DNA from 3 places in the Pseudoxanthobacter soli DSM 19599 genome. Region 3 is predicted to be linked to each of the others. Evidence: riboswitches for the same ligand, from Rfam matches in the RefSeq annotation. Region 3 holds a riboswitch; each other region holds the start of a gene.

Region 1 (9,817 bases), on a different contig from region 3:
GGCTGGAATTCCTCGGCGACCGCGTGCTCGGGCTCGCCGTCGCCGAGATGCTGCACGAGGCCTATCCGGCCGCGGACGAGGGCGAACTCGCCCGGCGGCTGAACCAGCTCGTGCGGCGCGAGACCTGCGCGGCGGTCGCGGTCGAGCTCGGGCTCGATCAGGCGATGCTGGTCGGCGCGGGCGAGGCCCAGGGCGGCGGACGCAGGAAGGTCGCGATCCTCGGCGACGTGTGCGAGGCGGTGCTGGCGGCCGTTTATCTCGACGCTGGCTTCGAGGTGGCGCGGACGCTGGTGAAGACGCTCTGGGGCCCGCGGATGCGCGAGGCGCTGATGGCGCCGCGCGATGCCAAGACGACGCTGCAGGAATGGGCGCAGGGCCGGGGACTGCCGACGCCGGTCTATACCGAGGTCGAAAGGTCCGGCCCGGACCACGCGCCGGTGTTCACGATCCTCGTCACGGTCGACGGCATCGCACCGGCCGAGGCGCGCGGCAAATCGAAACGCGAGGCGGAGCAGACCGCGGCTGCGGCCGTGCTGGTCCGCGAAGGAATCTGGTCGGAGAACCGAAGTGGCGCCTGACGACGAAGACGATGCCCTGCCGCACGCAGCCGGCACCCCCGCGGAGACGGCCGGCGAGGGCGAGACGCGCTGCGGCTTCGTCGCGCTGATCGGCGCGCCGAACGCCGGCAAGTCGACGCTCGTCAACGCGCTGGTCGGCGCCAAGGTCTCCATCGTCACCCACAAGGTGCAGACGACGCGCGCGCTGGTGCGCGGCATCGCGCTGGTCGGACCCGCGCAGATCGTGTTCGTCGACACGCCCGGCATCTTCCGCCCGAAGCGGCGGCTCGACCGCGCCATGGTCTCGACCGCCTGGGGTGGCGCGAAGGACGCCGATCTCGTGGCGGTGCTGGTCGATTCCCGCAAGGGCATCGACGAGGAGGTCGAGGCGATCCTCGCCTCCCTCGCCGACGTGCACCTGCCGAAGGTGCTGATCCTCACCAAGATCGACGTCGTGAAGCGCGACAGCCTGCTGGCGCTGACCCAGGCGGTGAACGAGAAGGCGCGCTTCGAGCGCACCTTCATGGTCTCGGCGGTGACGGGCAGCGGCGTCGAAGACGTGCTCGCCTATTTCGCCGGCGCGGTGCAGCCCGGCCCCTGGCTCTATCCGGAAGACCAGATTTCCGACCTTCCGATGCGCCAGCTCGCGGCCGAGATCACCCGCGAGAAGATGATGCTGCGGCTGCACGAGGAGCTGCCCTACGCCTCCACGGTCGAGACCGAGCAGTGGAAGGACGTGAAGGGCGGCGCGGTGCGCATCGAGCAGACCATCTTCGTCGAGCGCGACAGCCAGAAGAAGATCGTGCTCGGCAAGGGCGGCCAGACCATCAAGGCGATCTCGCAGGGCGCGCGCGAGGAGATCGCGGCGATCCTCGAGCGGCCGGTGCATCTGTTCCTGTTCGTGAAGGTGCGCGACAGCTGGTCGGACGATCCCGAGCGCTACCGCGAGATGGGGCTCGAATTCCCGGAGTGACGCCGGGCAGTCAGGACGGCCGGCGATGGAATGGCGGGACGAGGGCATCGTGCTTTCCACCCGGCCCCTCGGGGAGGGTGCGGTCGTCGCCGAGCTGATGACCGCCGCCCACGGCCGCCATGCGGGTCTGGTGCGGTCTGGCCGCTCCAAGCGGATGCAGCCCGTGCTCCAGCCGGGCAACACCGTCGCCTGTGTGTGGCGCGCGCGGCTCGACGACCAGCTCGGTACCTATTCCTCCGTCGAGCCGGTGGTCTCGCGGGCCGCGCGGCTGATCGAAAGCGCGGTGGCGAGCTTCGGCATCCTCACCCTCTGCCGCCACCTGTCGCTGCTGCCTGAGCGCGACCCCCACCGCGGGCTCTACGACGCGTTCGCCATCGTGCTCGACCACCTCGACGAGCCGTCCCATGCCGGGCCGCTGATGGTGCGCTTCGAACTGGCGCTGCTGGAGGAACTGGGCTTCGGCCTCGATCTCAGCCGCTGCGCCGCGACCGGCACACTCGCGGACCTGACCCACGTTTCGCCGCGCACCGGGCGGGCCGTGAGCCGGGCGGCGGCCGAACCCTATCTCGACCGCCTGCTGCCGCTGCCGCGCTTCCTGGTGGATCGCGGCATGAACGCCGATCCCGATGCGGACGACATCCGCGCCGGTCTGCGGCTCACCGGTCATTTCATCGACGCCCACCTCAACGCGCCGCGCGGCATCGAGATGCCGATGGTGCGCGAGCAGTTCCTGTCGGCGCTCGAACGGGCCGCCGCCCGCGACCGGCGTCTCGAACCATGAAAGCCGGCGACGGACAATCGAGCGACGGACAAACGAGCGACGGACCTGCACGGGCGGAATGGCGCGCGGATGTCGATGCGCTCGCCTTCCGCCCGGCCGGCCATGCAGGCCTCTGCATGGTCCACAGGCTTGCCTTCCGCGTGCTCGTCGGCCCCTCGGCCGCACCGGAGGACTGCCTCGCCCTGTTCGCCGGGCAGCGGGCGGCGTTCGAGACGGCGGCGGCGGCCAAGATCGCGCGCCGCACGCTGGCGCCCGAGGCCAACTTCCATCTGGACAGCCGCGACATCCGGGCCGCCCTGGCCGGCGAGAACCGCCGGGACGGCGGCGCCAGCTCCTGCGTGGCGAAGTGGGGCCGCAGGCCCTGACCGGGCGCGGGCGCCCCGTGCCGGCGATTGCCAGCGTGAACGGGGCGGCCTACACTGCGCCGTCCGATATATTTGCCAGCGAAATTATAGGCTTACAGATGAAAGTGCAGAAGCTCGCCGTGCTGTCGGCCTTCCTGGCGGCGCCGTTCGCGATTTCGGCCCCCGCGCAGGCCGCCCCCGCCGTTCACTGCGCCTCCAACAGCCTCTATCTCGTCGCTGCGGTGGAACGGCAGGACTCGGTCGGCGAGCGGCTGATCGTGAAAAACAACGCTGCCGGCGCCAAGGCGGCCTGCAACGCGAAGATCGGCAAGTCGGACTTCGTGATCGGCTCCAAGGACGGCGAGGACGACGACGCCTATTATCTGCTGCGGCTCGAAGGCAAGTACCTGCTGATCGACGACGGGACCGGCCCGGACAGGACGCTGTTGATCTACGACCTCAGCCGCAAGGCGCGCGTGTTCACGGCGGGCTATTCGGAGGAGGACTTCGACGCCGACAGCAAGAGCGCCTCGTTCTGGATGAGCACCGAGCAGAAGCCGACCAAGCAGAACTGCAAGGACCTCGCCGAGATCAAGAAGAACGACCTGACGCCGGCCATCGAGATCCGCGCCACGTTCGACTTCACGACCGGCACCCTGTCGAAATCGACCCAGGCGCGCTGCGTCGCTCATCAGTAGAGCGGGCGGGCCGAGGCTTGCGGCGTCGCCTTTTTCCGAAAGCTGGCTCCCACTTCTCGGTCCAATGCTCCCGGTTCTGGCTGCGCATCGGATTTCCCGAAAACGGGTCCCACTTTTCGGTCCGATGCGGTAACGTGACGGCGACGACCGGTTCCGCAAGGATCAAAAGGGAACGCCGAAGGGAAGAGGCAGGCCTCGCGCCTGCCGGAGCCCCAGCGGCGGCTGCCCCCGCAACTGTGAACGGCGAGCCCGCCATCGCGAAACGGCCACTGGCATTCGTGCCGGGAAGGCCTGATGGCGGGCGATGACCCGTGAGCCAGGAGACCTGCCGGACGTCAGAAACCACCGACCGGGCGGGGTGTCCGGAGTGCGTCGCGGGTGGCACCGAAGGCTGGTTTTAGCGGCTTCCGGTGCACGATGTGGCCTCTCTCTCCTCAACCGGCTGTCTCTGCATTTGCCATGAGGAGAGAGCCAATGGCCTTCCATCAGACTTCCTCCGGTGCCGCGGCACCGGCGACGACCTCGCTGAGCATCGCCGTCCAGGCCGGCCTTGCCGTGCTGCTCGGCATCCTGATCCTCGGCACCGTGGGCTTTTCCCACGTCGAGGCCTTCCACAACGCCGCGCACGACACCCGCCACGCCAACGCCTTCCCCTGCCACTGAGGCAAGGCGCAGATGTCGATTTTCCGTTCGATCGTCTTCACGGCGGTCGCGGCCGGGCTTGTGGTGGGCCTGATCGTGACCGCCATCCAGCACTTCGGCGTCGTGCCGTTGATCCTGCGCGGCGAGGTCTATGAACAGGCCGCCGAAGCCGCCGCGCCCGTTGCGATGGCCGATAGCCATAGTGCTGAGGGCCATGATGCCCAAGGCCACGAAGGGCAGGGACAGGGTGGCCATGACCACGGCGCGGAAGCCTGGGAGCCAAGCCCCGGCCTTGAACGCAATGCCTTCACAGCCGCCGCCAACATCCTGACCGCCATCGGCTTTTCCCTTCTGCTCGGCGCGGCGTTCGCGCTGCGCGGCAAGGCCGTGACGTGGCGGGAGGGCCTGTTGTGGGGCCTCGCCGGCTTCGTGGTGTTCATGGTCGCCCCCGGCCTCGGCCTGCCGCCTGAACTGCCGGGAATGCCGGCGTCCGAACTCGGGCCGCGGCAGGCGTGGTGGATCGGAACCGTCGTCGCCACCGCAGCGGGGCTCGGCCTGGTCCTCCTGAAGCGGACACCGTGGGCGGCGGTCCTCGGCCTCGTGCTGATCGTCGCGCCCCATGTCGTCGGTGCGCCGGCGATGCTCGACGAGGCGACCAACGTGCCGGAATCGCTCGTCCACCAGTTCGTGGTCACGGTCACGCTGACGAGCTTCCTGTTCTGGGTGCTGCTCGGCAGTCTGTCCGGCGCGCTCTATCGGCGGTTCTCCGCCTGAGTGTCCGGGGCGGCGCTACCGCGTCGGTGCCGGCCGGGTGACGTCATCCGGCCGGGGCATGGCGCGTGCCGCCCCGTTTTCCCGCCTCGTTGCGCTTGCCCTCGCGCGCCTGCGGCTTTATCCGAGAAATCATGGGAAAAGAGCTGATTCCGCCCGGCGGATCGATCGAGCCAGTCGACCTTCGCGAGGCGCTCGAAGAGCGTTATCTCGCCTATGCGCTGTCGACCATCATGCACCGGGCGCTGCCCGATGTGCGCGACGGCATGAAGCCGGTGCACCGGCGCATCCTTCACGCCATGCGGCAGTTGCGGCTCGATCCGGATGCCGCGTTCAAGAAGTGCGCCCGCGTCGTCGGCGACGTCATCGGCAAATATCACCCCCACGGCGACCAGTCGGTTTATGACGCGCTCGTGCGCCTCGCCCAGGACTTCGCGGTGCGCTATCCGCTGGTCGACGGCCAGGGCAATTTCGGCACGCTCGACGGCGATGGCGCCGCCGCGATGCGTTACACCGAAGCCCGCCTGACCGATGTCGGCGCGCGGCTGCTGGAAGGCATCGACGAGGACGCGGTCGATTTCCGCGACACCTATGACGGCTCCGAGGATGAGCCGATCGTGCTGCCGGGCGCGTTCCCGAACCTGCTCGCCAACGGGTCGTCGGGCATCGCGGTCGGCATGGCGACCTCGATCCCGCCGCACAATGTGGCCGAACTCGCCGATGCGGCGCTGCACATCATCGCCCATCCCGATGTCGAGCCCGATCGCCTGCTCGCCTTCGTGCAGGGCCCGGATTTCCCGACCGGCGGCATCGTCATCGACGACCCCGCGGTGATCCGCGAGGCCTATCGCACCGGGCGCGGCGGTTTCCGGGTGCGCGCGCGCTGGCAGGTGGAAGATCTCGGCCGCGGCACGTGGCAGGTCGTCATCACCGAGATTCCCTATCAGGTGCAGAAGGGGCGCCTCGTCGAGCGCATCGCCGAGCTTCTGGAGAACAAGAAGCTGCCGCTGCTCGGCGACGTGCGCGACGAATCGGCCGACGACGTCCGCCTCGTGCTGGAGCCGCGGGTGCGCACGGTCGATCCCGTGTTGATGATGGAATCGCTGTTCAAGCTGACCGATCTGGAAAGCCGGATCTCGCTGAACATGAACGTGCTGGTGCGCGGGCAGGTGCCGGCGGTCATCGGGCTGAAGGAGGCCCTGCGCCACTGGCTGGACCATCGCCAGGAAGTGCTGGTGCGGCGCGCCCGCCATCGCCTCGGCAAGGTCACTCACCGCCTCGAGGTGCTGGACGGCTTCCTCGTCGTCTATCTCGATCTCGACCGCGTCATCCGCATCATCCGCGAGGCCGACGAGCCGAAGCCGGAACTGATCGCCGCCTTCAGCCTGACGGACGTTCAGGCCGAGGCGATCCTCAACATGCGCCTGCGCAGCCTGCGGCGCCTGGAAGAGATGGAGATCCGCAAGGAGCACACCTCGCTCACCGCCGAGAAGGCGGAACTGGAGGGTCTGATCGCCGACGAGGCCGCGCAGTGGAAGCGCGTCGGCGAGGAAGTCGCGGAGTTGCGGAAGGTCTATGGGCCCGAGACGGCGCTCGGCAGGCGCCGCACGAGCTTCGCCGCCGCCCCGGACGCGCCCGCCGTCGACGTGATGGAGGCCATGATCGAGCGCGAACCGATCACGGTGGTCGTCTCCGCGCTCGGCTGGATCCGCGCTTTGAAGGGGCACGTGCAGGACCTTTCCGGCCTGACCTTCAAGCAGGGCGACGAACTGCGCTGGGCGATGCGCGGCGAGACGGTGGACAAGCTTCTGGTGATGTCGACCACCGGCAAGGTCTACGCGCTCGGCTGCGACAAGCTGCCGGGCGGGCGCGGCCATGGCGAGCCGGTGAAGCTGATGGTCGACATGGACCAGGGTGCGGAGATCGCCGCGCTCAAGCTGTTCCGCGCCGGCGGCAAGGTGCTGGTCTCCTCCAAGGAAGGCCGCGGCTTCGTGGTGGCGGAGGACGACATCCTCGCCAACACCCGCAAGGGCAAGCAGGTGCTGAATGTCGATGCCGCCAATCCGGCCATGGTGATGGTGCCGGCCGACGGCGACATGGTGGCGATCGTCGGCGAGAACCGGCGGATGCTGGTGTTCCCGCTGTCGCAGGTGCCCGAGATGAGCCGCGGACGCGGCGTGCGCCTGCAGCGCTACAAGGACGGCGGCCTTTCGGACATCCGGGTGTTCTCGTCCGAGACGGGGCTCAGCTGGACCGACAGCTCCGGCCGCACCTACACGCGCTCGGTCGCGGACCTCAAGGACTGGATCGCCGACCGCGCGACCGTCGGGCGGATGCCGCCCACCGGCTTCCCGCGCTCCAACCGCTTCGACGGATAGGACGATCTCCAACCGTTCGGAATGAGAAAAGGGGCCGTTGCGGCCCCTTTTCGTTTGCGGTGCGCGGAAGCGGTCAGGATGCCAAAGCGGTCAGGACGCCTTGCGCTTCTCGGTCAGCTCGTGCAGCTCGCGGTCGACGAAATAGAGCGCCTGCGGGCCGTCGCCGACGAGCTCGATGCGGTCGAGGATGGAGCGGAACAGCGCTTCTTCCTCGTGCTGCTCGTTGACGAACCACTGCAGGAAGGCGAACACCTCGTGGTCGTGCTCGGCCTGCGCCAGCTCGACGCCCTCGTTGATGATCTTCGTGACCTTGACCTCGTGGGCCGCGATCTCGCGGAACAGGCCGGTGACGTCGTTCACCCGGTAGACCGGCTTCTCGATGGCATCGATGGTGATGCGCGCATCGTTGTCGTCGAGGAACTCGAACGTCTTCATGGCGTGGCCAAGCTCTTCCTTGGCGTGGTCGAGCAGGAATTCAAGCACGCCGTCCAGGTTCTTCTCCGACGCCCAGGCGGCGGCGGCGAGATAGTTCTGGTGTGCCTGGAGATCGGCGTTGAGGAGCCGGTTGAGCGCCGTGACCAGGGTCTCGCTCGTCATGGTGTGGTCTGCTTTCTCTGGGGTGCGGGCCGGCCGGCGCGATCAGCGGGCCGGCGGTCCGTATGGCGGACATGGCGCGACCGCGCTGTCCGGATGAGCGGGTTGGAGCGAGCCGGGTGCGGGGAGCGCGCGCTGTGGAATGAATGTCTACATTCGATTCTTTGTTAGGTGTACCCTGTCTTAGAGCACGTCTACAGTCTGCATTCTTGAATAATTCAAGATGATGGCAGAGAACTGCTGTCCCGATCAGGATATAAAAGGGGCCGAATAATCGTCAATATTTATTCGGTTCATCGGAGCGTCATTTCCAACAATGACGATCAAAATATTTAAGTATTATAATTCTAGTTTGAAGCACTGTCTGTGCTCGACGGCGCGTGACCGGCGGGAGAAAGTCCGCCGAGGCGAGGGGAAACGAAATGGCCGGCCGGGATGTCCTCCCGGCCGGCCAGTTCAGGTGTTGCTGTCTCGGGTGGTGCGTGTCTCGCGTGCTGCTGCCTTGGGATGTCGCGATCCCGGCGCGCGCGGCTACTCGGCCCCGCCCGCGAGCGCGTCGAGGAAGGCGGGCTTGGCACCGAGGGACTTCAGCTTCGACGGCGAGATGACGACGGCCACGCCGCAGGCAGCGATCGCATGCGGCAGGCCGAGCGGCATCACGGCGAGGCCGACCGGGTTCGCCTGCGGCCAGATCACGAAGCTCTGGCCCTGCAGGCTGTCGGTGATGACGTCCTCGCATTCCTTCACGCTCTCGGCGTCGAGCGCGGGCGAGTCGCTGCCCGTTGCGACGGCATTCGCGGCGTCGACATAGCCGGCGAGATAGAGCTTCACGAGCATGGACGAGGACACGACGCCGAGGCGGGTGCCGTCGGAGGCCGATTCCAGCGTCGCCTTGCCCGTCAGCGACGCCGGCAGGTAGCGCGCCCAGTTCACCGGCGCGCCGGTGGCGAAATCGAACACCAGCGGGAAGCTCTCCTGCGACGGGTAGGCGCCGCCGCAATAATAGGAGTCGTTGACGAGATAGGACAGGAAGCCGGGGCCGTTCCAGGTCACGTCGACAGTGCGCTGCCAGCCGCCGCCGTCTTGGTCCAGCGAGCCGGACTCCTTCGCCTGGTCGCGGCACTCGGAGGCCGCCGCCTCCACGCGGGCGTCGGCCTTGGCGAGCGCCGCGTTGATCTTGGCGACGCCGTCGGAGGTGAGCCCGGACGCGTCGGCATCGGCAATCCGCGGGAAGGCCGACAGTTGCGCCGCCAGCTCCTCCGGCCCGTCGAGCGCGACGCCGTCGGCGGCCGACGCTGCGCCCGGCAGCAGCAGAAGCGCGGCCGCGGCGGCAAGTCCCGCGAGCCGCGAGCGATGAAAACACCCGGATTGAACGGACATAGGAACCCCAAGCCCCCTGAGTCATCGAAAGGAACGAACACCGTCATATCGCGCCTCGCGCGATCGGACGATGAAAGTCGCGCCCCGCGGGATCGGACGATGGACGTCGCGGCCCGCAGGATCGGGCGACGACCGAATTTCAGGCGGCGGGCGCGGAGACGCAAGCCAAACGACGAGAGGGAACAAAAAATTACGGCCTCCGGCGGGGTGCACCCGCGGAGGCCGTCGGTCGGTCTGGGCCGGAGCCCGTCGGATCAGGCGCTGATGAAGCGCACGTTGGTGATTTCGTAGGAGCGCGCGCCGCCGGGCGCCACCACCTCGACGGTGTCGCCGGTGGCCTTGCCGATCAGGGCGCGGGCGATGGGCGAGGAAATCGAGACGCGGCCCTGCTTCACGTCGGCTTCGACGTCGCCGACGATCTGATAGACCTTCTCTTCCTCGGTATCCTCATCGATCAGCGTCACGGTCGCGCCGAACTTGATCGTGCTGCCGGACAGCTTCGACACGTCGATGATCTCGGCGCGCGAGAGCTTGTCCTCGAGCTCCGCGATGCGGCCCTCGTTGAGGCTCTGCTGCTCCTTGGCGGCGTGATATTCCGCGTTCTCGGACAGGTCGCCGTGGGCGCGGGCCTCCGAAATGGCCTGAATGATCCGCGGACGCTCGATCTGCGAGCGATGCTTCAGCTCGACCTCGAGCGAG
Region 2 (9,817 bases), on a different contig from region 3:
TCGATGCTTGAGGCTGTGCGCATGCTCGCCGCCGATCGCAGCGCCTGGTCCGGCACGCTCCTCGCGGTGTTCGTCGCCGATGAGGAGATCGCCAGCGAGGGCGCGAAACTCTATGCCTCGCGCAAGCCGAAGATCGATTTCGTGGTGGTCGGCGAGCCGACCTCGAACACCGTCTATTCCGCTCACAAGGGCAGCCTGCGCCCGCTCGTCCGCGTGCTCGGCGTGCCCGCCCATTCCGGCTCGCCCCACCTCGGCGAGAACGCGATCTACCGCGCTGCCGAGCTGATCTCGATGGTCGCCGAAGAGCACGAGACCGACGTCCGCCACCGCACCCATCCGCTCGTCGGCGGCGCCAGCCTGACGGTGACGCGCATCCACGGCGGCCATGCCGACAACGTGCTGCCGGGGGCCTGCGAACTCCTGCTCGACCGCCGTCTGGTGCCGGGCGAGGACGAGGACGCCGTCAAGGCCGACATCGCCGGCCTGCTCCGCCGCGCCAACGAGCGCTTCGGCCTGCGTGCCGAGATCGTGGCGTGGAAGCCAACCACCGGCGGCGCCACCGAAACCGCGTCCGACCGTCCCGTGGTGCAGGCGAGCCTTGCCGCCTGCCGCGCCCACGGTATCGCCGATCCCGGCCCGTTCGGCTTCCAGGGCGCCTGCGACCTCGTCCATTTCCGCTCGACCGGCGCCGAGGGCGTCGTGATCGGGCCGGGCACGCTCTCCGTCGCCCACAAGGCCGACGAGTTCGTGCCGGTGGACGAGTTCGAGACCTCGAGCCTGATCTACCGCGACATCGCGCTCGCCATGCTGACGGCCTGAACCATGCGCGCCTCGCTTCACCGCGCGATGCTGGCCTATGGCGGCGGCCTGGTGCTGCACACCGCCTCGTCCGGCCGGATCGACGGGCTCGACACGCTCTATCTCCGGCTCGACGGCGGCGATGTGGTGGCGACGGGCGAGGTGCGCCTCAACATCGCCTATCTCAACGGGCTCGCCGCCGAGGCGGTGCTGGCGGAAGCGGTGGAGGTCGCCGGCGCCCTCGACTGGTCCGCCGACCCGGCCGGGCTTCTCGCCGAGCCGCCAACGGTCCTGTCCGGTGCGAGCGCGCCGGTGCGCACGCTGGTCGATTGCGCGCTGCACGATCTCGTGGCGAAGCGGGCCGGGCTGCCGGTCGCCGCGCTGCTCGCCGGTGCCATGCCGGGTGGCGATCCCGGCGGCCTCTCCGGCGGCGCCGCGATCTCGTGGCCGAGCAACCAGACCCTGTTCGTCTCGTCCGACAGCGTGTTCATGGCCCGCGCCGAGGCCTATGTCGCCCGCGGCTTCCGCGACCTCAAGGTGCGCATCGGCGCCGGCGACATTTGCGACGACATCCGCCGCGTCGCCCTGCTGCGCGAGCGGTTCGGCGACGGCATCAAGCTCGCGGCCGATGCCAACGGCGCGTGGGATCTCGCCGCGGCGTTCGCACACCTCGATGCGCTGGCGCCGTTCGGCCTCGCCTATGTCGAGCAGCCGGTCGCGCCTGGCGACTGGCAGGGCCTCGCGCTCCTCGCCGCAGAAAGCCCGATCCCTGTCATGCTCGACGAGAGCGTCAAGGGCCTCGACGACGTCGCCCGCATAGCGGATGCCGGCGGCGGGCTGATGGCGCACCTCAAGCTCGTCAAGCTCGGCGGTCTTAATCCCGCGCTCCAGGCCGTCCGGCTCCTGAAGGCGGCGGGCGTCCCGTTCATGATCGGCCAGATGAACGAGGGCGGGCTTGCGACCGCCGCCGCGCTGCACCTCGCCGCCGCGAGCCGCCCGGACTTCGCGGAACTCTACGGCGCCGACGGCCTCGCCGACGATCCGGCCGCCGGTCTCGCCTATGCCGACGGCCGCGTCGCGGTGCCGTCGCGTCCCGGCCTCGGCCTTTCGTTCGATGCGTCGCGGACGCATCTCATCAGGGAGTTTTCGTGACATGACCGCCACCGCAGGCGTGGTCCAGGGACAGGAATCCGCCTTCCCGAAGGCCGAGTACGATGCGCGCGTCGCCCGGGCCCGCCAGGGACTGGTCGAGGCCGGCATCGACGTGATGATCGTGACCGGCCCGGAGAACATCTTCTATCTCACCGGCCAGCAGACCCCGGGCTACTACACCTTCCAGGCGCTGGTGCTGCCGGTGGAGGGCGAGCCCGCGTTCGTGGTGCGGCAGCTCGAATATTTCAACTTCATCGCCAACACCTTCATTTCGGATGCGGCGATCTACCAGGACAGCGACGATCCGGTCGCGTTCCTGATGGCGCTGATCGCGGCGAAGGGCCTCAAGGGCAAGCGCGTCGCCATCGATAAGCGCGGCTGGTTCCTGCCGATCGCGACCTACGAGGCGCTGCAGTCCGCGCTCGGCACGGTGCACGATGCCGCCGGCATCGTGGAGAAGCTGCGCGCGGTGAAGTCGCCGCTCGAGGTGGAGAAGCTTGAGCGCGCGGCGGCCTATGTCGATGCCGGCCTCAATGCCGGCCTCGCCGCCGTGCTGCCGGGCGCCACCGAGAACGACCTCGTCGCGGCGATGATGGGCGCGGCGATCGCGGCCGGCTCGGAATATATGGGCATGGAGCCGCTGGTCTCCTCCGGTCCGCGCAGCGGCGTGCCCCACGGCACCTGGAAGCGGCGGCGGCTTGAAGCCGGCGATCCGGCCTTCCTCGAGATGGCCGCCTGCCACGACCGCTACCACGCCGCGCTGATGCGCTCGGTGTGGATCGGCAAGCCCCCCGCCGAGGCGGTGGAGATGATGAAGGTGTGCCAGGAGGCGCTCGCCGTCTCGCTCGACGCCATCAAGCCGGGCGTCGCCTGCGAAGTGCCACATCTCGCCTGCCAGAAGGTGATCGACGCCGCCGGCTACACCGACAACTTCCGCAAGCGGCTCGGCTACAGCGTCGGCATCTCGTTCGCGCCGGACTGGGGCGAGGGCAGCATCCTCAGCCTCAACACCGGGGTGAAGACGCCGCTCGTTCCGGGCATGGCGTTCCATCTGCCGCCGGCGCTGCGCGTCTACGGCCGCTTCACGGTGGGCGTCAGCGAGACCATCGTCGTCACGGAAACCGGCTGCAAGGTGCTGGGCACCGTCGACCGCAGCTTCCGCGAAATCGCGGTCTGACGCCGCGCCCGAATGTCCGCCCGGGGCATGTCCCGCGCGGCACCGTCCATCGACACGGGGCGCATTCCCTGATGCGCCCCGATCTCCGCATTTCGAGCGCACCGCTCACGCGGGCGGCATGCCCGGCGAAGCGCGCTCCAGGCCATCGATCACAAGGCAGGCTGTCATGAAGGACATCGCCGAATCCCGCGCGCGTCTCGCGGGTCTTTTCAACATCACGGTCACGCCGTTCGATTCCGACGGCGCCATCGACAAGGCGGGCCTCGCCCGTTCGGTCGAGCGCGTCATCGGGCTCGGCTACGATGGCATCCTGATCGGCGGCACCTACGGCGAGTTCCCGGCGATGTCGGCGGACGAGCGCGCGGATCTGTTCCGCACCGTCATGGACATCGTCGGCGACCGGGTTCCGGTCATGCTGTGCTCGGCCGGGTCCGATGCCCGCACGGTGCGCGACCTGACCGCGCTCGCCGGCGATCTCGGCGGCCTGCCGATGGTGACGCCGCCCTATGTGTCGGAGGTCACCGACGGCCAGATCGTCTCGTTCTTCGAGGAGATGGCGCCGCTCTCGAAGACCGGCATCCTCGTCTACAACGCCCCCGGCATCGGCATCACCCTCCAGCCCGACGTGCTGGAGCGGCTGGCGGACGTCCCGGACGTCGTCGGCGTCAAGCAGGGCGACCTGTCGGTGGCGGTCATCGACCGCATCGCCAACCGGCTGTCCGGCCGCATCCGGCTGTTCTGTGCGTCGGATCTGGCGTTCCTCGGGCCGATGATGGCCGGCTTCGACGGCATCTCGTCCACCAATTCATGCGCGCTGCCGGAACTCATCCTGGCGACCTATCGCGCGCTGGAAGCCGGCGACGCCGCGACCGCGCGCGACCTGCACCGGCTGTGGTACCCGTTCCGCGCGCTCGCCCGCCGTCACGGCCAGCCGCAGACGACCAAGGCGGCGATGGCGCTGCGCGGCTTCGACGGCGGCCATGTGCGCCCGCCGCTGCGCGATCTCGAAGCCCCGGCCATTGCCGAGGTCGCCGAGGCATTGCAGGCGCTCGCCGCCGAGCCGCGCGCCCGGGTGACGCTCGCCTGAAAGCGGCCCGGTTTCGAACCGGCCCGATCCCGGGCGGCGAGGCGGAGACCACCCAGGAGCGCTTTCCGATCGGATGCAATCATCCGAACGGGATGTGCTCCAGGGCCTCCGCCCCCTTGGCCGTCCGGCGTCGCTTCAGCCGTGCGAAGCGGCGTCCGCCACGATCTCGACCGCGTCGCCGACATAGGGATTGGTGCCGCCGGCCGCCTGGTAGATCGCCTCGGAGCCGGTGGCGACCGGCGAGGTCACATAGTTGAACGCCGTCGACAGGTCGCTGAAAAAGCCGGCGCCGCTGATTTCAGCCAGCGCGGCATCATCGATGATCCGCGTATGATCATTCGTATTCGTCTTCGAGATAGACATCGAAAGAACTCCGGGTGTGCATTTCTTGCTTCGACTTCGATGAAGTGAAGCTCGCTGTGTGACGGAATGGAAGATGCGCCTAGGCCGACGCGCCGTCCAGACTGCCATTCCCCACCCTGAGTACATGTCCTTTATTTAATGCGCGGTGGAGCGGGGCGCCTTCCGGCCTGACGCACCCCGCTCCCGTCCGCAGATCCGTGTCGATCTGATGTTGCCATCAGATCGGAAGGCGCTCCTAGTCCTGCGATTCTCGCGCCTGGCGCGCGAAGTCGTTGATGGTGGCGAGCGCTTGCTCGAAACGGCCCTCCGCCTCCGCGTCCCGCAGGAAGTGCACGCGCTCCACCAGGATCTCCGGCGGCGTCGGCTGCTGCGCGAACAGGGTCATCACCTCGTCGATGAACTCCGCCAGCGGCTGGTAGCCCGGTCGCGTCGCCTGGCCGGGCGTCAGGCTGGTGCGCACCGCCGGCGGCGCCAGCTCGATCACCTCGACCTTGCCCTTCAGCGCGTCGCGCATCGACACGGTGTAGGAATGCAGCGCCGCCTTGGTGGCGGAATAGGTCGGCGTCGCCACCAGCGGAACGAAGGCGAGGCCCGACGTGACATTGACGATCGCCGCGTCTGCCTGCGCCGCGAGGTGGTCGATGAGCGCGTTGGTCAGCCGGATCGGGCCGAGCAGGTTGGTCGTGATGGTCGCCTCCGCGTCGGCGATGTCGCGTGCCGTGTCGAGCGCCTCGAACCGCATCATGCCGGCATTGTTGATCACGACATTGAGGGCGGGGTGTTCGGCGACGATGCGCCGGGCGAAGTCCGCGATCGCCTCGCTGCTGTCGATGTCGAGCGTCATCGCGCTCATGTTCGGCCGGCCGGCGATGGCCGACTCGAGCGCCTCGGGGCGGCGGCCGGCGACGATCACCGAATTGCCGAGGTCGTGGAAGCGGTGGGCGAGGGCCTCGCCGATGCCGGAGCCGCCGCCGGTGATCAGGATGGTGTTGCCGCTGAGCTTCATGGCTCGCTCTCCTGTTGGGATCGGGGTCCCTTAATTGACGTCGCCGCGCTCCGCTGGAAAGAAGGCACCGGAAAGAATTATACTTACCTGAAAGAGAGTGATACGGGCTCTGGCCCGGTCGTCGACACGGGGAGGCGGGGCCGTCTCCCGCGATGAGGGAGCCGCTTCATGGCCGGCATGCCTTTCGACCAGCGCACCATCGACGCTGCCCGCAGGATCGCCGAGCGCGTGCCGCCGTCCGAGGTCGACCCACGGGTCGAGGCGCTGGTGACGGAGCTGATCGGCCGCGTCGCCGACAAGTGGACCATGCTGCTTCTGGAGGTTCTGGCCGAGCACGGCGAACTGCGCTTCACCGCGCTCGCGCGCCTCGTGCCCGGCATCAGTCAGAAGATGCTCACCCAGACGCTGCGCCAGATGGAGCGCGACGGGATGGTGACGCGCACCGTGCATCCGGTCGTGCCGCCGCGGGTGGAATACCGCCTGACCGACCTCGGCGCGAGCCTCGGGGCGGCGTTCTGCGGCGTGTGGATCTGGGCGGAGGAAAATCTCGCCCGGGTGGAAGCCGCCCGCCGCGCCTTCGATGCGGGCTGATGCCGGCTCTTTCCCGGCCGTTTCGGCGTGAACGGAGGCCTGTCGGGCCGGGCTGCGTCGCCACGGCCGTTGACTCCGTGCACCGGATGCCCGAACCCTGCCCGGGCGCATGGTGTTCCCCGGCGGTCAGGCGCCGCCGGAGAATGAAACGGGAATGGGGAAGGAACCTGCGTTCCGGGCCCCAACCGCCCCCGCGACTGTGAGCGGCGAGTGTCTTTCCATCGTGCCACTGGGAGCCGAACGGGCATCCGGGAAGGCGGAAAGGCGTGACGACCCGCGAGTCAGGAGACCGGCCATTGCGCATGTGTCCAGCACGCCGTCGGGTGAGACGGCAAAGGAGAGACCCATGCATATCGAACCCGGCCTCGTGGCCGACGGCAAAATCTGGCTGAGCTACGTGACGGCGGCCGCCGCCGGCGGCTACGCGCTCAATCTCGCCTGGCAGGGGGTGCGCGAGCGCGGCCCGCTGTCCGTGATCGGCCGCAGCGCGGTCGCGACCGCGCTCGTCTTCGCCTTCTTCGAGGTGCTGCCGCACTATCCGGTTGGCGTTTCCGAGGTGCACCTCATCCTCGGCTCGACGTTGTTCCTGATCCTCGGCGCCGCACCCACCGCCATCGGCCTCGCGCTCGGCCTCCTGATCCAGGGCCTGTTCTTCGCGCCGTTCGATCTGCCGCAATACGGCATGAACGTCACCACGCTGCTGGTGCCGCTGTTCGCGCTGTCCGCGCTCGGCCGGCGCATCATCGCTGCCGACACGCCCTATGTTGAGCTGAAATACCGTCAGGCGCTGGCGCTTTCGACGTCCTATCAGGCCGGCATCGTCGCCTGGGTGGCGTTCTGGGCCTTCTACGGCCAGGGCTTCACCGCCGAAAACGCCGCCTCGATCTTCTCGTTCGGCGGCGCCTACATGCTCGTCATCATCGTCGAGCCGCTGGTCGATCTCGGCGTGCTCGCGGCCGCCAAGTCGCTGCACAGCCTGAAGTCGCTGCATCGCCTGAAGGGCAATGCGCTGTTCGAGCGCCGGCTGTTCGAGCCGGCCTGAGGCCGGCGGCCGTTCCGTTCGGGTCGTTGCGATCCGAACGGAACGTGCCAGCCGACGAAGACAGACGCCCGAGAGGCGGCGGCTCAGGCCGCCGCCTTTTTCGTCAGCGCGGCGCAAGCGGTCTCGATGCGGCGGCAGGCCGCCCGCAGGGTTTCCGTGTCCACGGCATAGGCGATGCGGATATAGCCCGGCGTGCCGAATGCCGATCCGTGGACCACGCCGACATGGGCGGCTTCGAGCAGGTAGGTCGCGAACCCGAGATCGTCGGCGATGAGATGGCCGTCCGGACGGCGGGTGCCGATCAGCGCGCGGCAATCGGCGAACACGTAGAACGCTCCCTCCGGCACGTCGCACGACAGCCCGTCGGTGCGCGCCACGGTCTCGAGCACGATCCCACGCCGCTCCCTGAGCGTGGCGAGCCAGCCCTCCATGAACGGCAGGCCGCCTTCCAGCGCCGCCACGGCCGCGCGCTGGCTGATGGTGCTCGGGTTCGACGTGCTCTGCGACTGCAGCACCTGCAAGGCCGACACCAGCCAAGCCGGGCCGCCGGCATAGCCGATGCGCCAGCCCGTCATCGAATAGCCCTTGGACAGGCCGTTGATGGTGAGCGTGCGGTCGGCGAGCCCGGGCGCGACGGCGGCGGGGGTGGCGAACGGCACGCCGAAGCGCACGTGCTCGTAGATGTCGTCCGCCATCACCAGCACGTCCGGATGGGCGGCGAGCACGTCCGTCAGCGCCTTCATCTCCGCGGGGCTGTAGACCGCGCCGGTCGGATTGTTCGGCGAGTTCAGCACCACCCAGCGGGTGCGGGGGCCGATGGCGGCTTCGAGCGCGGCCGGGGTCAGCTTCCAGCCGTCTTCCGGCCGGCACGGCACGATGACCGGCGTGCCCTCGGCGAGCCGCACCATGTCGGGATAGGACACCCAGTAGGGCGCCGGCACGATCACCTCGTCGCCGGTCGCGAGGGTGGCGAGGAAGGCGTTGAAGATCAGCTGCTTCGCGCCCGCCCCGGCGATCACTTCCGCGTCGGTGTAGACGAGCCCGTTCTCGCGGGCGAACTTGGCGCGGATCGCGGCCTTGAGCTGCGCCGTGCCGGCCACCGCGGTGTACTTGGTGTCGCCCTCACGGATTGCGGCGATGCCCGCCTCGCAGATCGCCGGCGGCGTCGGGAAATCGAGCTCTCCCTCGCCGAGGTTGACGACCGCATGGCCCGCCGCCGTCAGCGCGCGCACCTTGTTGGAGATTTCGGCGGTGGGCGAGGAGCCGGCACCGCTCATGCGCGGCGCGAGCCGGGCAGTCGACATGGCAGCAAATCCTTCAATCATGGATCGGAATATTGTACAGATTGACGGATTAAGTGCAATGGCGATGCGGCGCACATGCCGTCCCTTTTCAGGACGATGTGACGCCGCGCGCTGCCCGTCCGCTGAGCGACAAGCGGGCGTTGATGGCAGCACGTGCGGCGTTATTGTATGGCTTGAGTGAAACGAATCAATTTGGGATGCGGCCGATGACCCTGACGCTGGTGCTCGACGACACGGACGTTCCGGCGCGGTTCGGCGCGGCGGCCGGCGCGCTGGCGGCGGCGGAAGGCACCGCGTTCCATCATCTCCCGGCCCGGTTCGACACCGCCCGCGATGCCGATGCGGCGCAATATGTGTTCGCGGCCGGCGGTCTCGGACCCAGCGGGCTCGTCTGGGCGGAACGTGCACTCGGTTCACCAGTGCAGGCTGCTTCTTCGCCCGACGCGATCGTCGCTGCTGCGGCGGCGGGCCCGGTGACGGTGCCGCTCCACCCCGCCTTTCTCGCCGATGGCGAGGCCGTCGCGGCCCTCGAACGCGCGGCGGCGGATGCCGGCGTCGCCGTGCGCCGCGTCACTGTCGTGGAAACCGCGGAGGGCCTCGCCCTCGCCGATGCCCCGCCCGGCGCGCCGCCGCTGTTGTGGCGCGACCGCTTCGGCGGGCTTCACACCTCTGCGCGACCGGAACCGGGCGGCCGCGCGCTCGCGGTCGCGCTGATCGGCGCCGAACGCGATCACCGCGACGTCTACCCCGCCGCGGTCGCAAGCCTGGCCGATGCGGCCGAGCACCTCGGCATCGCGCTCGACGTCCATTTCGTGCCGCCGCCGGGGCTCGACGGCGCGCCGGAGGCGATCGCCGCCCGGCTGCGGGGCTTCGCCGGCGTGCTCCTTCCCGGCGGTTCGGACATGGCGAACGTGCCCGGCCAGATCCGCGCGGCCGCCGCCACGCTCGCCGAAGGCGTGCCCACCGTCGGCCTCTGTCTCGGCATGCAGACGATGTCGACGGCCGTGGCGTGGCGGGCGTTCGGCGCCGCCGTCGCGAGCCTCGCGGAGGCCGATCCCGCCGCGCCGATCAAGACCTTCGTCGCCATGGCCGGAACGAGCGGCGGCGACGGCCCGCTGCCGGAGCACCGCACCGGCGACCAGCCGGTCGCGCCCGTCGCCGGCAGCCGGCTCGCGGCCGTGCTGCCGCGCGCGCCGGTCATCCGCTGCAACCACCGCTTCCATCTCGCGCCGGCGCTGGTTCCGGAACTGGAGCGGGCGGGCCTGCGGGTCGCCGCCACCGGCTGCGGCGGCGGCAT
Region 3 (9,817 bases):
AAGCCGGCTTCGGCGGCGGCCCTGAGCCGGGCTTCGACGAGCGCCCACGGCTTCAGATTGTCCGAGAGCGAGATCACGCAGAAATCGTGGCCGAGCGGCGCGCCGGCCCGGGCCGCCACCGCGAGCGCCGCGGTGATGCCGGGATGAACCGCGATCTCGATCTGCCGCCAGGCCGCCGGACCGGCTTCGACGGCCTCGCAGACCGCGGCCGCCATGGCGAACACGCCGGGATCGCCGCCGGACACCACCGCCACCCGCCGGCCCTCGGCCGCAAGCCGCAGCGCCGCCTTCGCGCGATCCAGTTCCTCGCGATTGTCGGAAGCCTCGCACCGCTGGCCGGGCGCCAGCGTCAGCCGGTCGAGATAGGGTCCATAACCGAGGAAGATCTCGGCATCGGCGACCACGGCGCTCGTCGCCGGTGTCACCAGCGCGGCGTCACCCGGTCCGAGGCCGATGACATCGAGCCGGCCGCCCGCCTGCGGCGACAGTTCGGAGCCGGAGAGCGGAGACGTCATGGTCGCCCTTCCCAACCCGGCACCAGCACGAGGGAAAAGTAGGGCGCGCCTTCGTCCGGCTGATCGACGAGCCGGCGGCTGGCGCCGTCCGCCATGGTGCCGCGCTCCACATAGAGCGCGCGTTCGAGCTTGCCGACCCGCATCAGCGCGCGGCGGACCTTGGGCAGGTTGCGGCCAAGCTTCATGATCACCGCCGCTTCGCCGCCGGCGAGATGGCGCACGAGATCATCCTCGTCGAGCGTGCCGGGAAGCACGGTGAGGACGTCGTCGCCCTGGACGAGCGGCAGGCCGGCTTCCGCGGAACAGCCGGAGAAGGCTGTGACGCCGGGAATGACCTCGGTGCGGTATCGGCCGGACAGCCGCACATGCAGGTGCATGTAGGAACCGTAGAACAGCGGATCGCCCTCGCTGACGACCGCCACCGTGTCGCCGGCATCGAGCGCGGCGGCGACTCGCGCCGACGCATTGTCGTAGAAGGCGGCGATGGCGGCGCGATAGTCGGGGTGATGGCGGTGGATCTCCGTCGTCACCGGATAATCGAGCGCGAGCACACGGACACCGGGCCTGACGTGGCCGGCGAGCGCGGGATTGGCGAGGATGGTCGCCGCGCGGCCCGCATTGCCGGCCTTGGCGAAGCAGGCGATGACGTCGGCGGAGGCGAGCACCCGCACCGCCTTCAGGGTGACGAGTTCCGGATCGCCGGGGCCGAGGCCGACGCCGTAGAGCCGCCCGGGCGCGGTTTCGAGCGCCGCGCTCATAGACCAGGCCTCGCCAGCGCATTGAGGGCGGCGGCGGTCATGGCGCTGCCGCCGAGCCGGCCGGAGACGATCAGGAACGGCACGCCGCGCGAGTCGGCGGCAAGCGCCGCCTTGGATTCGGCCGCACCGACGAAGCCCACCGGGATGCCGAGGATCGCCGCCGGCTTCGGCCAGCCTTCATCCAGCCGCTCGAGCAAGTGGAACAGCGCCGTCGGGGCGTTGCCGATGGCGACGACCGCTCCGGCGATGTGCTCGCGCCACAGCTCCAACGCCGCGGCGGAGCGTGTCGTGCCGAGGCTCGCGGCGAGCCCGGGCACGGCCGGATCGCGCAGGGTGCAGATCACCGCGTTCTCGGCCGGCAGCCGGGCGCGGGTGACGCCGTGGGCAACCATCTCGGCGTCGCACAGGATCGGCGCGCCAGCTTCGAGTGCGCCGCGCGCGGCGGCGACGAAGCCCGGCGAGAACACGAAATGGCGCGCGGCCTCCACCAGTCCGGCGGCATGGATCATGCGGACGGCGACGTCGGCCTCTTCCGCCGAGAAGCGCGACAGATCGGCCTCTTCCCGGATGATGGCGAACGAACGGCGATAGATCGCCTGCCCGTCGCGGATATAGTCGAAGCCGTCGGCCATCACGCGCTTTCAGTCTTGTCTTCGGCCACGCCGGGCCGTTCGGCCGGCGTCCGGAATGTGTTCGCCGGGGCTGGGACATCCCGGTGTGGGGAGACCGTTCCGGACCGCAAATGCAAGGACATCCATCGGGGCCGATCTGGCCCGGACGGCATCAAACCCGAAAAAGGTAGAGGCGAACGCCGCCGGCAACGCAAGGACTTCCGCGCCGCGCTCCCCGGCAAATTCTCGCCGTTCCGGGCGCCGGAAGACCCCGCCGGCCGGCCAACGACCTCACCACGCATGACGCAGCACCGCGTCGACGATCTCGCTCTCGGCGATCGGGCCGGAAAGGGAGCCGGCCGGCCCGATCACCGCCACGCCGTCCTCATGGCCGACGAAGGTCAGTGCCGCCGCCTCGCCGCCGGCGCAGGCCTTGGCGCATCCGGAGAGGTGGACGGAAAAATCCGGCCCGAGCCGACCGTGCGCCGCTTGCGCGACCGCGGGGGCCAGCGCGCGAGCGGCGAAGTGGGCGGAGGCGCACCCCGGCGCACCGGCGCAGGCCGCCACGAAAAGCCGCGGATCGTCCGGCCGGACGATGAGGCCGAGCGCCTCGCCATGGGACGCCAGCGCACGGGCGGCATCTGCGCCGAGCGAGGCGATCACCAGCCCGTGGTCGGCGGCAAGCCGGGCCTCGGTCGCGCCGAGGCCGATGGCGCGCCGGACGAAGGCCGCCAGCGCCCCGGCCGTGCAGGCCCCGAAGGCCGGCACGATTCCGACCGCGACGAGACCGCCCCGAACGGGATGCAGGCCGGCCGGGACGGCGCTTGCCAGCGCTGCGGCCGGCGATCCCCCGATGATGCCGGGCTGGACCGCGCCGGCGGCGACCGGCAGCAGGAATGGCGCCAGCAACCGCGCGGCGTCCGCCACGGCGCCGGCTTCGGCAAGCCAGGATCGCGCGCGGGCGGCGCGGCCGCGCGCGGCAAGCCGCTCCAGGACGGCGACCGCCGCCGCGACGGCGGCGGTTCCAGAAACGGCGCCGAAGACGGTCTGGTCGCGGGCGGGGCCGCCGAGACCGAGCACCCAGACATCCGCCTGTCCCGGAACAGCCGACAGCCGGAGATCGGCGGCCACCGTTGGGAAGCCGAGCCGGGCTCCGCCATCGATCACCAATGTGGCCTTGGGGGCGAGCCGGTCCGCGAGACCGCTCCCGGCAACGGCGTCTGCGATCCCGCGTGCGAGCGGGCGCGGGTCCACAGCGGCGGTGGGGTCGAGGCCGGCGAGCGGGTCCGTCAGGATCGCAGGCGCCTCGGCAATCTCGATCGGCAGCGCGCGCACCGCGTCCGCGAACGAAGCCGCGCCGGCCGCGTCGAGCCCGCGCACCTGAAGGCTGGCGCGGCGGGTGATCTCGACGATGCCGTTGCCATGGCGGCCGGCGGCATCGAGCACAGCCCCCAGGGCTTCGAGACCGATGGCACCGAAGCGCGGCATCAGGCGGGCGATCAGCCCGTCGCCCGTCATCATCGGGCGGTCGAGGGCCGGACAAGCGCCACGGCGCGCTCCGGACGACGGCGCAGTGGTGTCGGGGCCGGGCGTTCCCGCCTCAAGAGCGGAAGACTGGCTGGCAAGGAAAGACGGTGACCGGGTCATGACGCCACCGCCCGGGCAACGCGGCCGTCGGCAGCGCCTCCGCGCGGCGCCGTTCCGTCGTTCGCGCCACGCCGCAGCAGCGCGAGATCGTGCTCCACGTCGTTGCGACGGGGATGCCAGAGGCCGCGCCGGCGGGCGTCGTCGAGCCGCCCGGCGATGGCAAGGCCGGCGGCCGGATTTTCCCGCAGGATGAAATCGCGCACGACGGGATCGGCGACATAGGCCTCGTGGACGAGGTCGATCAGCGCGGTCGGGACTGCGTCCGTCATTTCCGCGAACGCAACGAGGCGGTCGACGGTTTCGGCGAACTCCGCCGCCCCGCGCGGGCCGTGGCGCATCTGGCCCGCGATGAAGCGCGGGCTCGTCGCACGGCCGCGCACGACGCGGGCGAGCGCCGCGCCCAGCGGCCGGGCGCGGGGGCGGGCCGGATCCGTGGTGTCGAGCACGACGAGCGCAGCGGCGTTGCCGAGCGCCTCGGCCGCTGCCGCGAATCCACCGAGGAAGCTCGCATCCGCGGTGCCTTCGAGAAGGTCGCGGCCGGGGTCGTCGCCGACATGGACGAGACCGTCGGCCGAGGCCACCCGTTCGGCGAAAGCGTCGGGAGCCGGCACCATCCGCTCGTCGGCGCCGAAGCCATGGGACGATGCCGCGAGATAGGCCCGGCCGATCTCGCCGCGATCCTGCCAAGCACCGGCGGCGACGACATCCTCGACGCCGGCGCCGTAGGTGCCCGGTGCCGAGCCGAACACGCGCACCAACGCCGACGGGTCACCGGTGGCCGCGGCACGGCGGCTGGCGGCGAGCGGATTGTCGTCGTCCGGCTCGTCGCGCTCCGCGACTGCCTGCACGGCGGCATCCATCAGCGCGATCTGCGCCGGGAACAGGTCGCGAAACAGGCCGGAGATCCGCCAGGTAACGTCGACGCGCGGCCGGCCGATCACGGCGGGCGGCAGCACCTCGATGCCGGTGACGCGGCCCGTCGCCCGATCCCACAACGGCCGGCAGCCGAGGAGCGCCAGTCCGATGGCGATCTCCTCACCCCCGGTCCTGAGCGTCGCCGAGCCCCAGAGATCGAGGACGAGCGCACGCGGATAATCGCCCTCTTCCTGCAGATGGCGGCGCACGATCTCGTCGGCCGCCCGGCGGCCGAGTTCCATCGCCGTTTCGGTCGGCAGGCCGCGCGGATCGGCGGTGACGAGGTTGCGCCCGGTCGGCAGCACATCGCGCCGCCCGCGTGCCGGCGCGCCGGCCGGGCCCGGAACGACGCGCCTGCCATCGAGCGCGGCGAGCAGCGCCTGCCGCTCGTTGTTGGTGGAGCGCAGCCGCTCCGGATCGTCCGCTTCGGCACCGGCCCGGGGCATACGGCCATAGACGTGCAGTCCGTCCTTGATCGCGAGTTCCTTGACGTCGCAGAGCCACGCATCGATGCGCTGCAGGGCATCGGCAGCATCGCTTGCCCCGTCGAGACCGGCTTCGCCGGCGAGACGCGCCTCGCGGGCGGTTTCGACGATCAGCGCGGCAAGGCGGTCGCGGCGACGCGGATCGAGGCCGTCCGCCATGGCGTATTCGTCGACGAGGCGTTCGAGTTCGCGCGCCGGGCCATCGAGTTCCGCACCGACCAGCGGCGGCGGCAGGTGGCCGAGCGTGACCGCGGCGACGCGGCGCTTCGCCTGGGCCGCCTCGCCGGGATTGGAGACGATGAAGGGATAGAACACCGGCATTTCGCCGAGGAGAATGTCGGGAAAGCAGCCGGCGGTGAGCGCCACCGCCTTGCCCGGCAGCCACTCGAATGTGCCGTGGGCGCCCATGTGCACCACGGCATCCGCGCTGCGACGGAGCCACAGCCCGAACGCGAGCAGGGCATGGCGCGGCGGCAGCACAGGGTCGTGGTAGTCCGCACGGCGGTCGGAAGACCGGCCACGGTCCGGCGGCAGCGCGACGGCGACGTTGCCGGCCACGAAACCACGGAAGCGGAACGTGCCGTCGACCGCATCCGGGTCGGCCTCCGGCGGCCCCCATGCCGCCTCCACGGCAGCGCGGGATGCGGGATCGAGACCCGCAAACCACGCGGCATAGTCCGCGAGCGCGACGGCGGGCGTTTCACCCGGCACCGGCATCCGGCCTTCGAGCATCGCCACGAGGTCGCGCGCCGTCGCGGGACGGTTGCCGGCTCCATAGCCGGCGGCCTCCAGATCGTCGCAGAGCGCGAGCACGCTCGCCGGCACGTCGAGGCCGACGGCATAGCCGGTGCGGCCGGAGACGCCGGCATAATCGGGCAGCACGATCGCGACCCGCCTGCGCGCGGGCGGCAGGCCCCGCAGCGCCACCAGCGCGGCGATGCGCCCGGCGACGCGGGCCACCCGATCCGGCTCCGGCACATTGCGGAAGGCGGTGAAGCCGGGGCCGGCGGCCGTCGGAGCCTCGTCCTTGAACGACAAGGGGCCGGCAAGCACCCGGCCGTCGATCTCCGGCAGCACGACGTGCATGGCGAGGTCGGATGCGCCGAGCCCGCGACTGCTTTTCGCCCACGCCTGCCTGCGGGTGGTGGCGATCACCGCCTGCAGCACGGGCACGCCGGCCGCTTCGAACAGCGCGGCCGCTTCGTCGCCCGCGGCGAAGGCCGTGGCGGTGACGATGGCGGCGGGAGAGAGCCGCTCCATCGCCTCGCGCACGAACGCGCAGGCGCCGGCATCCTTCAGGCTCGATACGAACAACGGCGCGGCCGCAAGTCCGCGCGCCTCCAGCGCCGCGACGAGGGCGTCGACGGGCGCGACGTCCGCCGCGATCCAGAGCGCCCGATAGAACAGCACGATCACGACCGGTCGACCGGCCGGCAGCACCGCCGCAAGGTCGTCGAGCGGGCACGCGCCCCGCTTCGGGTGATAGCCGGACGCCCACGGCACCGGCGCCGGTGGAGCGATGGTTCCGGCCGGGACGACGAAGCCCGCGTCCTCGCAAAGACGGCGCGCGAGGCTGCGGAGATTGGCGGCGCCACCGGCGGAGAAATAATCAGCCAGCGCGGCCAGACGATCGGGTGACAGCGTGGAAATCGCGTCGAGGCGAGGATCGTCGCGGCCATCGGCCGGGATCACGGCGAGGGCGATGCCGGCCTCACGGCTCAAGGCCGAGAGCCGTTCAAGCCCGTAGCGCCACCAGTCGAGCCCGCCGAGCATGCGGACGATGATCAGGCGCGCGTGACGGGCGGTGCGGTCGATCCAGAGATCGACCGACATCGGATGGGCGAGATCGGCAAGCTGCACGAGACGAAGCGCAGGACGCCGGGCCCCTCGCGGTTCGGTTTTCGCCGAACGGGCCTCTTCCGAGTTGACCTCGGCCGTCCAGGCCTCCCAGCCGGCGCCGAGGGCGGTCAGCTCGCCGTCCGAATATGACATCACCACCACGTCGCCCGGCGTCTGGCCGAGATCGACGGCAGCCGTCATCTCGTCGAGGCCGCGGGCGGTGGTGGCGATGAGGTGCATGATGCCAGGGGCTCTTTGCCGGGGGTCTCTTTGCCGGTCTCTCGGCGTCAGCCGGCGAGGGCGCGCGCGACGGCGTCGCGGTCGAGCCCCTTCAGGCCGATGACGACGAGGCGGCCGTCGCGTGCCTCGCCCGCCTTCCACGGCCGGTCGAAATGGTGGCCGACGCGGGTGCCGACGCCCTGGACCACGAGGCGCATCGGCTTGCCGGCAACCGAGGCGAACCCCTTGACGCGAAGCGCGGGACCGGCCGCCGCCGCGGCCGCCACGCGCCGGGCGAGGTCGGCCGGATCGGACACCTCGCCGATCGGCAGGGCGAAGCTGTCGAACTCGTCGTGGTCGTGGTCTTCCTCGTCGTCGTGATGGGTGCGGCGGTTCTCGATCTCGTCTTCCACCCCGACGCCGAGGCCGAGCAGCGCGGCGGCCTCGATGCGGCCTTCGGCGACCGGCACCACGGCGACCGGACGATCGACGCCACTCTCGGCGAGCGCACCGTCGATGGCGGCGCGGGCGCGGGCCAGGCCGTTCTCGTCGAGAAGATCGGTCTTGGAAAGAATGATCAGGTCGGCGCAGGCGAGCTGATCCTCGAACACCTCTTCCACCGGATCGTCGTGGTCGAGCGAGGCATCTTCGGCACGCTGGCGGGCCAGCGCCTCCTCGTCGGCCGCCACCTTGCCGTCGGCCAGCGCCGCGCCGTCGACCACCGCGACGACGCCGTCGACCGTGACCCGGCCGCGGATTTCCGGCCACTGGAACGCCTGCACCAGCGGCTTCGGCAGGGCGAGGCCGGAGGTCTCGATCAGGATATGCTCCACCTCGGGGCGGCGCGAGAGGATGGTCTCGATCGCCGGGGCGAACTCGTCGGCCACCGTGCAGCACAGGCAGCCGTTGGCGAGTTCCACCACGTTCTCTTCCGGGCAAGTCTCGTCGCCGCAGCCCTTGAGAAGTTCGCCGTCGATGCCGACGTCGCCGAACTCGTTGACGATCACCGCCAGCCTGCGGCCGTGGGCGGTCTCAAGCACGTGGCGGATCAGCGTGGTCTTGCCGGAGCCCAGGAAGCCCGTGACGATGGTGCAGGGAATGCGCGCGAGGGTTTGCATGGACATCCTTCGGATCGCACCGGGCCAGCCGCCGATGAGGCGATCTTGTCGCGAGGTGCGTCAAGGACCGACGCCGGTTGCGAGGCCGGCAACCACCGAGCCCGAACGTCCAGCCGTCGTCTGCATCCCGAGGCACCCCGCCCGGCACGCATCCCGATCGTTCGGCCGGCGGCAGGTCTCCTGGCTCGCGGCGTTCCGGCGATCCGGCGCATGACGCCGTCCGCCGCCCCCCGCCGCCTTCCCGGCCGCTCCACCTCTAAAGAGATGGCACTAACGCCAGTGGCATCTTGGCGAGGGCTCGCCGCCTACAGTTGCGGGGGCAGCTGCGGCATCGGACAGCACCGCTGTCCAGACCGCATTCCCTTTTCACCCGGAGGCTCTCGCCCACCGGGACCGTCGGCAAGGCCACTAAGGCGCCACCGGCCGGCCTTGTCAACGCACGCGCGCGCCCGGCAGCCTTGCGCCGGGCTGCGGCGCCTCGCCCGCGGCCCGGCAGCAGGGTATATTTGACACATATTTGTGGCTATCATCGCCGCCACGCCAATATCGAAGGAGCCCTAGGTGTTCCAATTCAAGCCCGGCAAACGGCAATCGGTTGAAGACTTCTCGGCGGTCCGCAAGGAAGTCGAGGCGAACTACAAGAACGTGGTTCTGGTCTTGCAGGGAGGCGGCGCACTGGGGTCGTATCAACCGGGCGTCGCGGAAGTCCTGTCCGAAGTCGGTCTCGACATCACCTGGGTCGCGGGCATTTCCATCGGCGCGATCAATTCCGCGATCATCGCCGGCAACCCGCCCGAGCGGCGCATAGACCAGTTGCGCGCATTCTGGGACCTGGTCACGAGCCGGGTGCAGTGGCCCTTCATCCCCTCGGGCGACGCCGCGCGCAGCATGTTCAATCAGCTGTCGTCGTTCTCGGCGCTCGCCTTCGGCCAGCCCGGCTTCTTCGAACCGCGCTTTCCGCCGCCGCAGTTCCAGCCGCCCGGCTCGATCGAGGCGCTCAGCATCTACGACACCACGCCGCTGCGCAACACGCTGGAGACGCTGGTCGATTTCGACTATCTGAACGAGAAGAGCCCGGTGCGGCTTTCCGTCGGCGCGGTGAACATCCGCAGCGGCAACTTCGTCTATTTCGACAGCCGCGAACGGCGCATCCGGCCGGAGCACATCATGGCCTCGGGCTCGCTGCCGCCGGGATTTCCGCCGGTCGAGATCGAAGGCGAACTCTACTGGGACGGCGGACTCGTTTCCAACACGCCGCTGTCCTACGTGCTGTCGCGGGCACCGCACGACCGCTCGCTGATCTTCCAGGTCGACCTGTTCTCGTCGACGGGCAACCGCCCGCGCACCTTCGCGGAGCTCGGCGAGCGGGAGAAGGACATCCAGTTCTCCAGCCGCACGCGCCTGAACACCGATATGTTCCGCCAGATGCAGCGCTCGCGGCGCGCCGTCGGCGCGCTTCTCGACAAGCTGCCGAAGGAATTCCACGACATGCCGGAATACAAGGAGCTCGCGAAGCTCCGTATGAAGGCGGAGGTGAACATCATCCACCTCATCTACCGCCGCCACGGCTACGACCGCGAGTTCAAGGACTACGAGTTCTCGCGCAATACCATGGTCGATCACTGGAACGCCGGCCGCGACACCATCATGCGCACGCTGCGGCATCCGGAGTGGTTCTGCCCGCCGACCGAGGCCGACGCCGGCGTCGTC

The links. Region 3 has a riboswitch for cobalamin ahead of cobW (cobalamin biosynthesis protein CobW). Riboswitches for the same ligand answer to the same signal wherever they lie in the genome.
Region 1: another riboswitch for cobalamin. It lies ahead of BUF17_RS01040 (CbtB domain-containing protein); the one in region 3 lies ahead of cobW (cobalamin biosynthesis protein CobW).
Region 2: another riboswitch for cobalamin. It lies ahead of BUF17_RS17270 (energy-coupling factor ABC transporter permease); the one in region 3 lies ahead of cobW (cobalamin biosynthesis protein CobW).

What each region holds. Positions count from the first base shown of each region.
Region 1 is NZ_FRXO01000001.1:245,911-255,727, forward strand. It holds gene rnc (ribonuclease III) at 1-578, shown strand, start outside; gene era (GTPase Era) at 595-1,530, shown strand; gene recO (DNA repair protein RecO) at 1,556-2,311, shown strand; gene BUF17_RS01030 (hypothetical protein) at 2,308-2,676, shown strand; gene BUF17_RS01035 (hypothetical protein) at 2,775-3,353, shown strand; cobalamin riboswitch at 3,485-3,700, shown strand; gene BUF17_RS01040 (CbtB domain-containing protein) at 3,828-4,016, shown strand; gene BUF17_RS01045 (CbtA family protein) at 4,029-4,769, shown strand; gene parC (DNA topoisomerase IV subunit A) at 4,901-7,144, shown strand; gene BUF17_RS01055 (ferritin) at 7,235-7,741, opposite strand; gene BUF17_RS01060 (polysaccharide deacetylase family protein) at 8,270-9,118, opposite strand; gene greA (transcription elongation factor GreA) at 9,373-9,817, opposite strand, start outside.
Region 2 is NZ_FRXO01000008.1:29,654-39,470, reverse strand. It holds gene BUF17_RS17305 (M20 family metallopeptidase) at 1-819, shown strand, start outside; gene BUF17_RS17300 (mandelate racemase/muconate lactonizing enzyme family protein) at 823-1,950, shown strand; gene BUF17_RS17295 (M24 family metallopeptidase) at 1,952-3,127, shown strand; gene BUF17_RS17290 (dihydrodipicolinate synthase family protein) at 3,294-4,214, shown strand; gene BUF17_RS17285 (hypothetical protein) at 4,350-4,577, opposite strand; gene BUF17_RS17280 (SDR family oxidoreductase) at 4,813-5,583, opposite strand; gene BUF17_RS17275 (winged helix-turn-helix transcriptional regulator) at 5,761-6,174, shown strand; cobalamin riboswitch at 6,268-6,487, shown strand; gene BUF17_RS17270 (energy-coupling factor ABC transporter permease) at 6,521-7,216, shown strand; gene BUF17_RS17265 (pyridoxal phosphate-dependent aminotransferase) at 7,300-8,520, opposite strand; gene BUF17_RS17260 (glutamine amidotransferase-related protein) at 8,727-9,817, shown strand, end outside.
Region 3 is NZ_FRXO01000002.1:326,730-336,546, forward strand. It holds gene BUF17_RS05935 (precorrin-3B C(17)-methyltransferase) at 1-515, opposite strand, end outside; gene BUF17_RS05940 (precorrin-2 C(20)-methyltransferase) at 512-1,273, opposite strand; gene BUF17_RS05945 (precorrin-8X methylmutase) at 1,270-1,905, opposite strand; gene cobG (precorrin-3B synthase) at 2,176-3,531, opposite strand; gene cobN (cobaltochelatase subunit CobN) at 3,528-7,010, opposite strand; gene cobW (cobalamin biosynthesis protein CobW) at 7,058-8,107, opposite strand; cobalamin riboswitch at 8,261-8,520, opposite strand; gene BUF17_RS05965 (DUF3734 domain-containing protein) at 8,669-9,817, shown strand, end outside.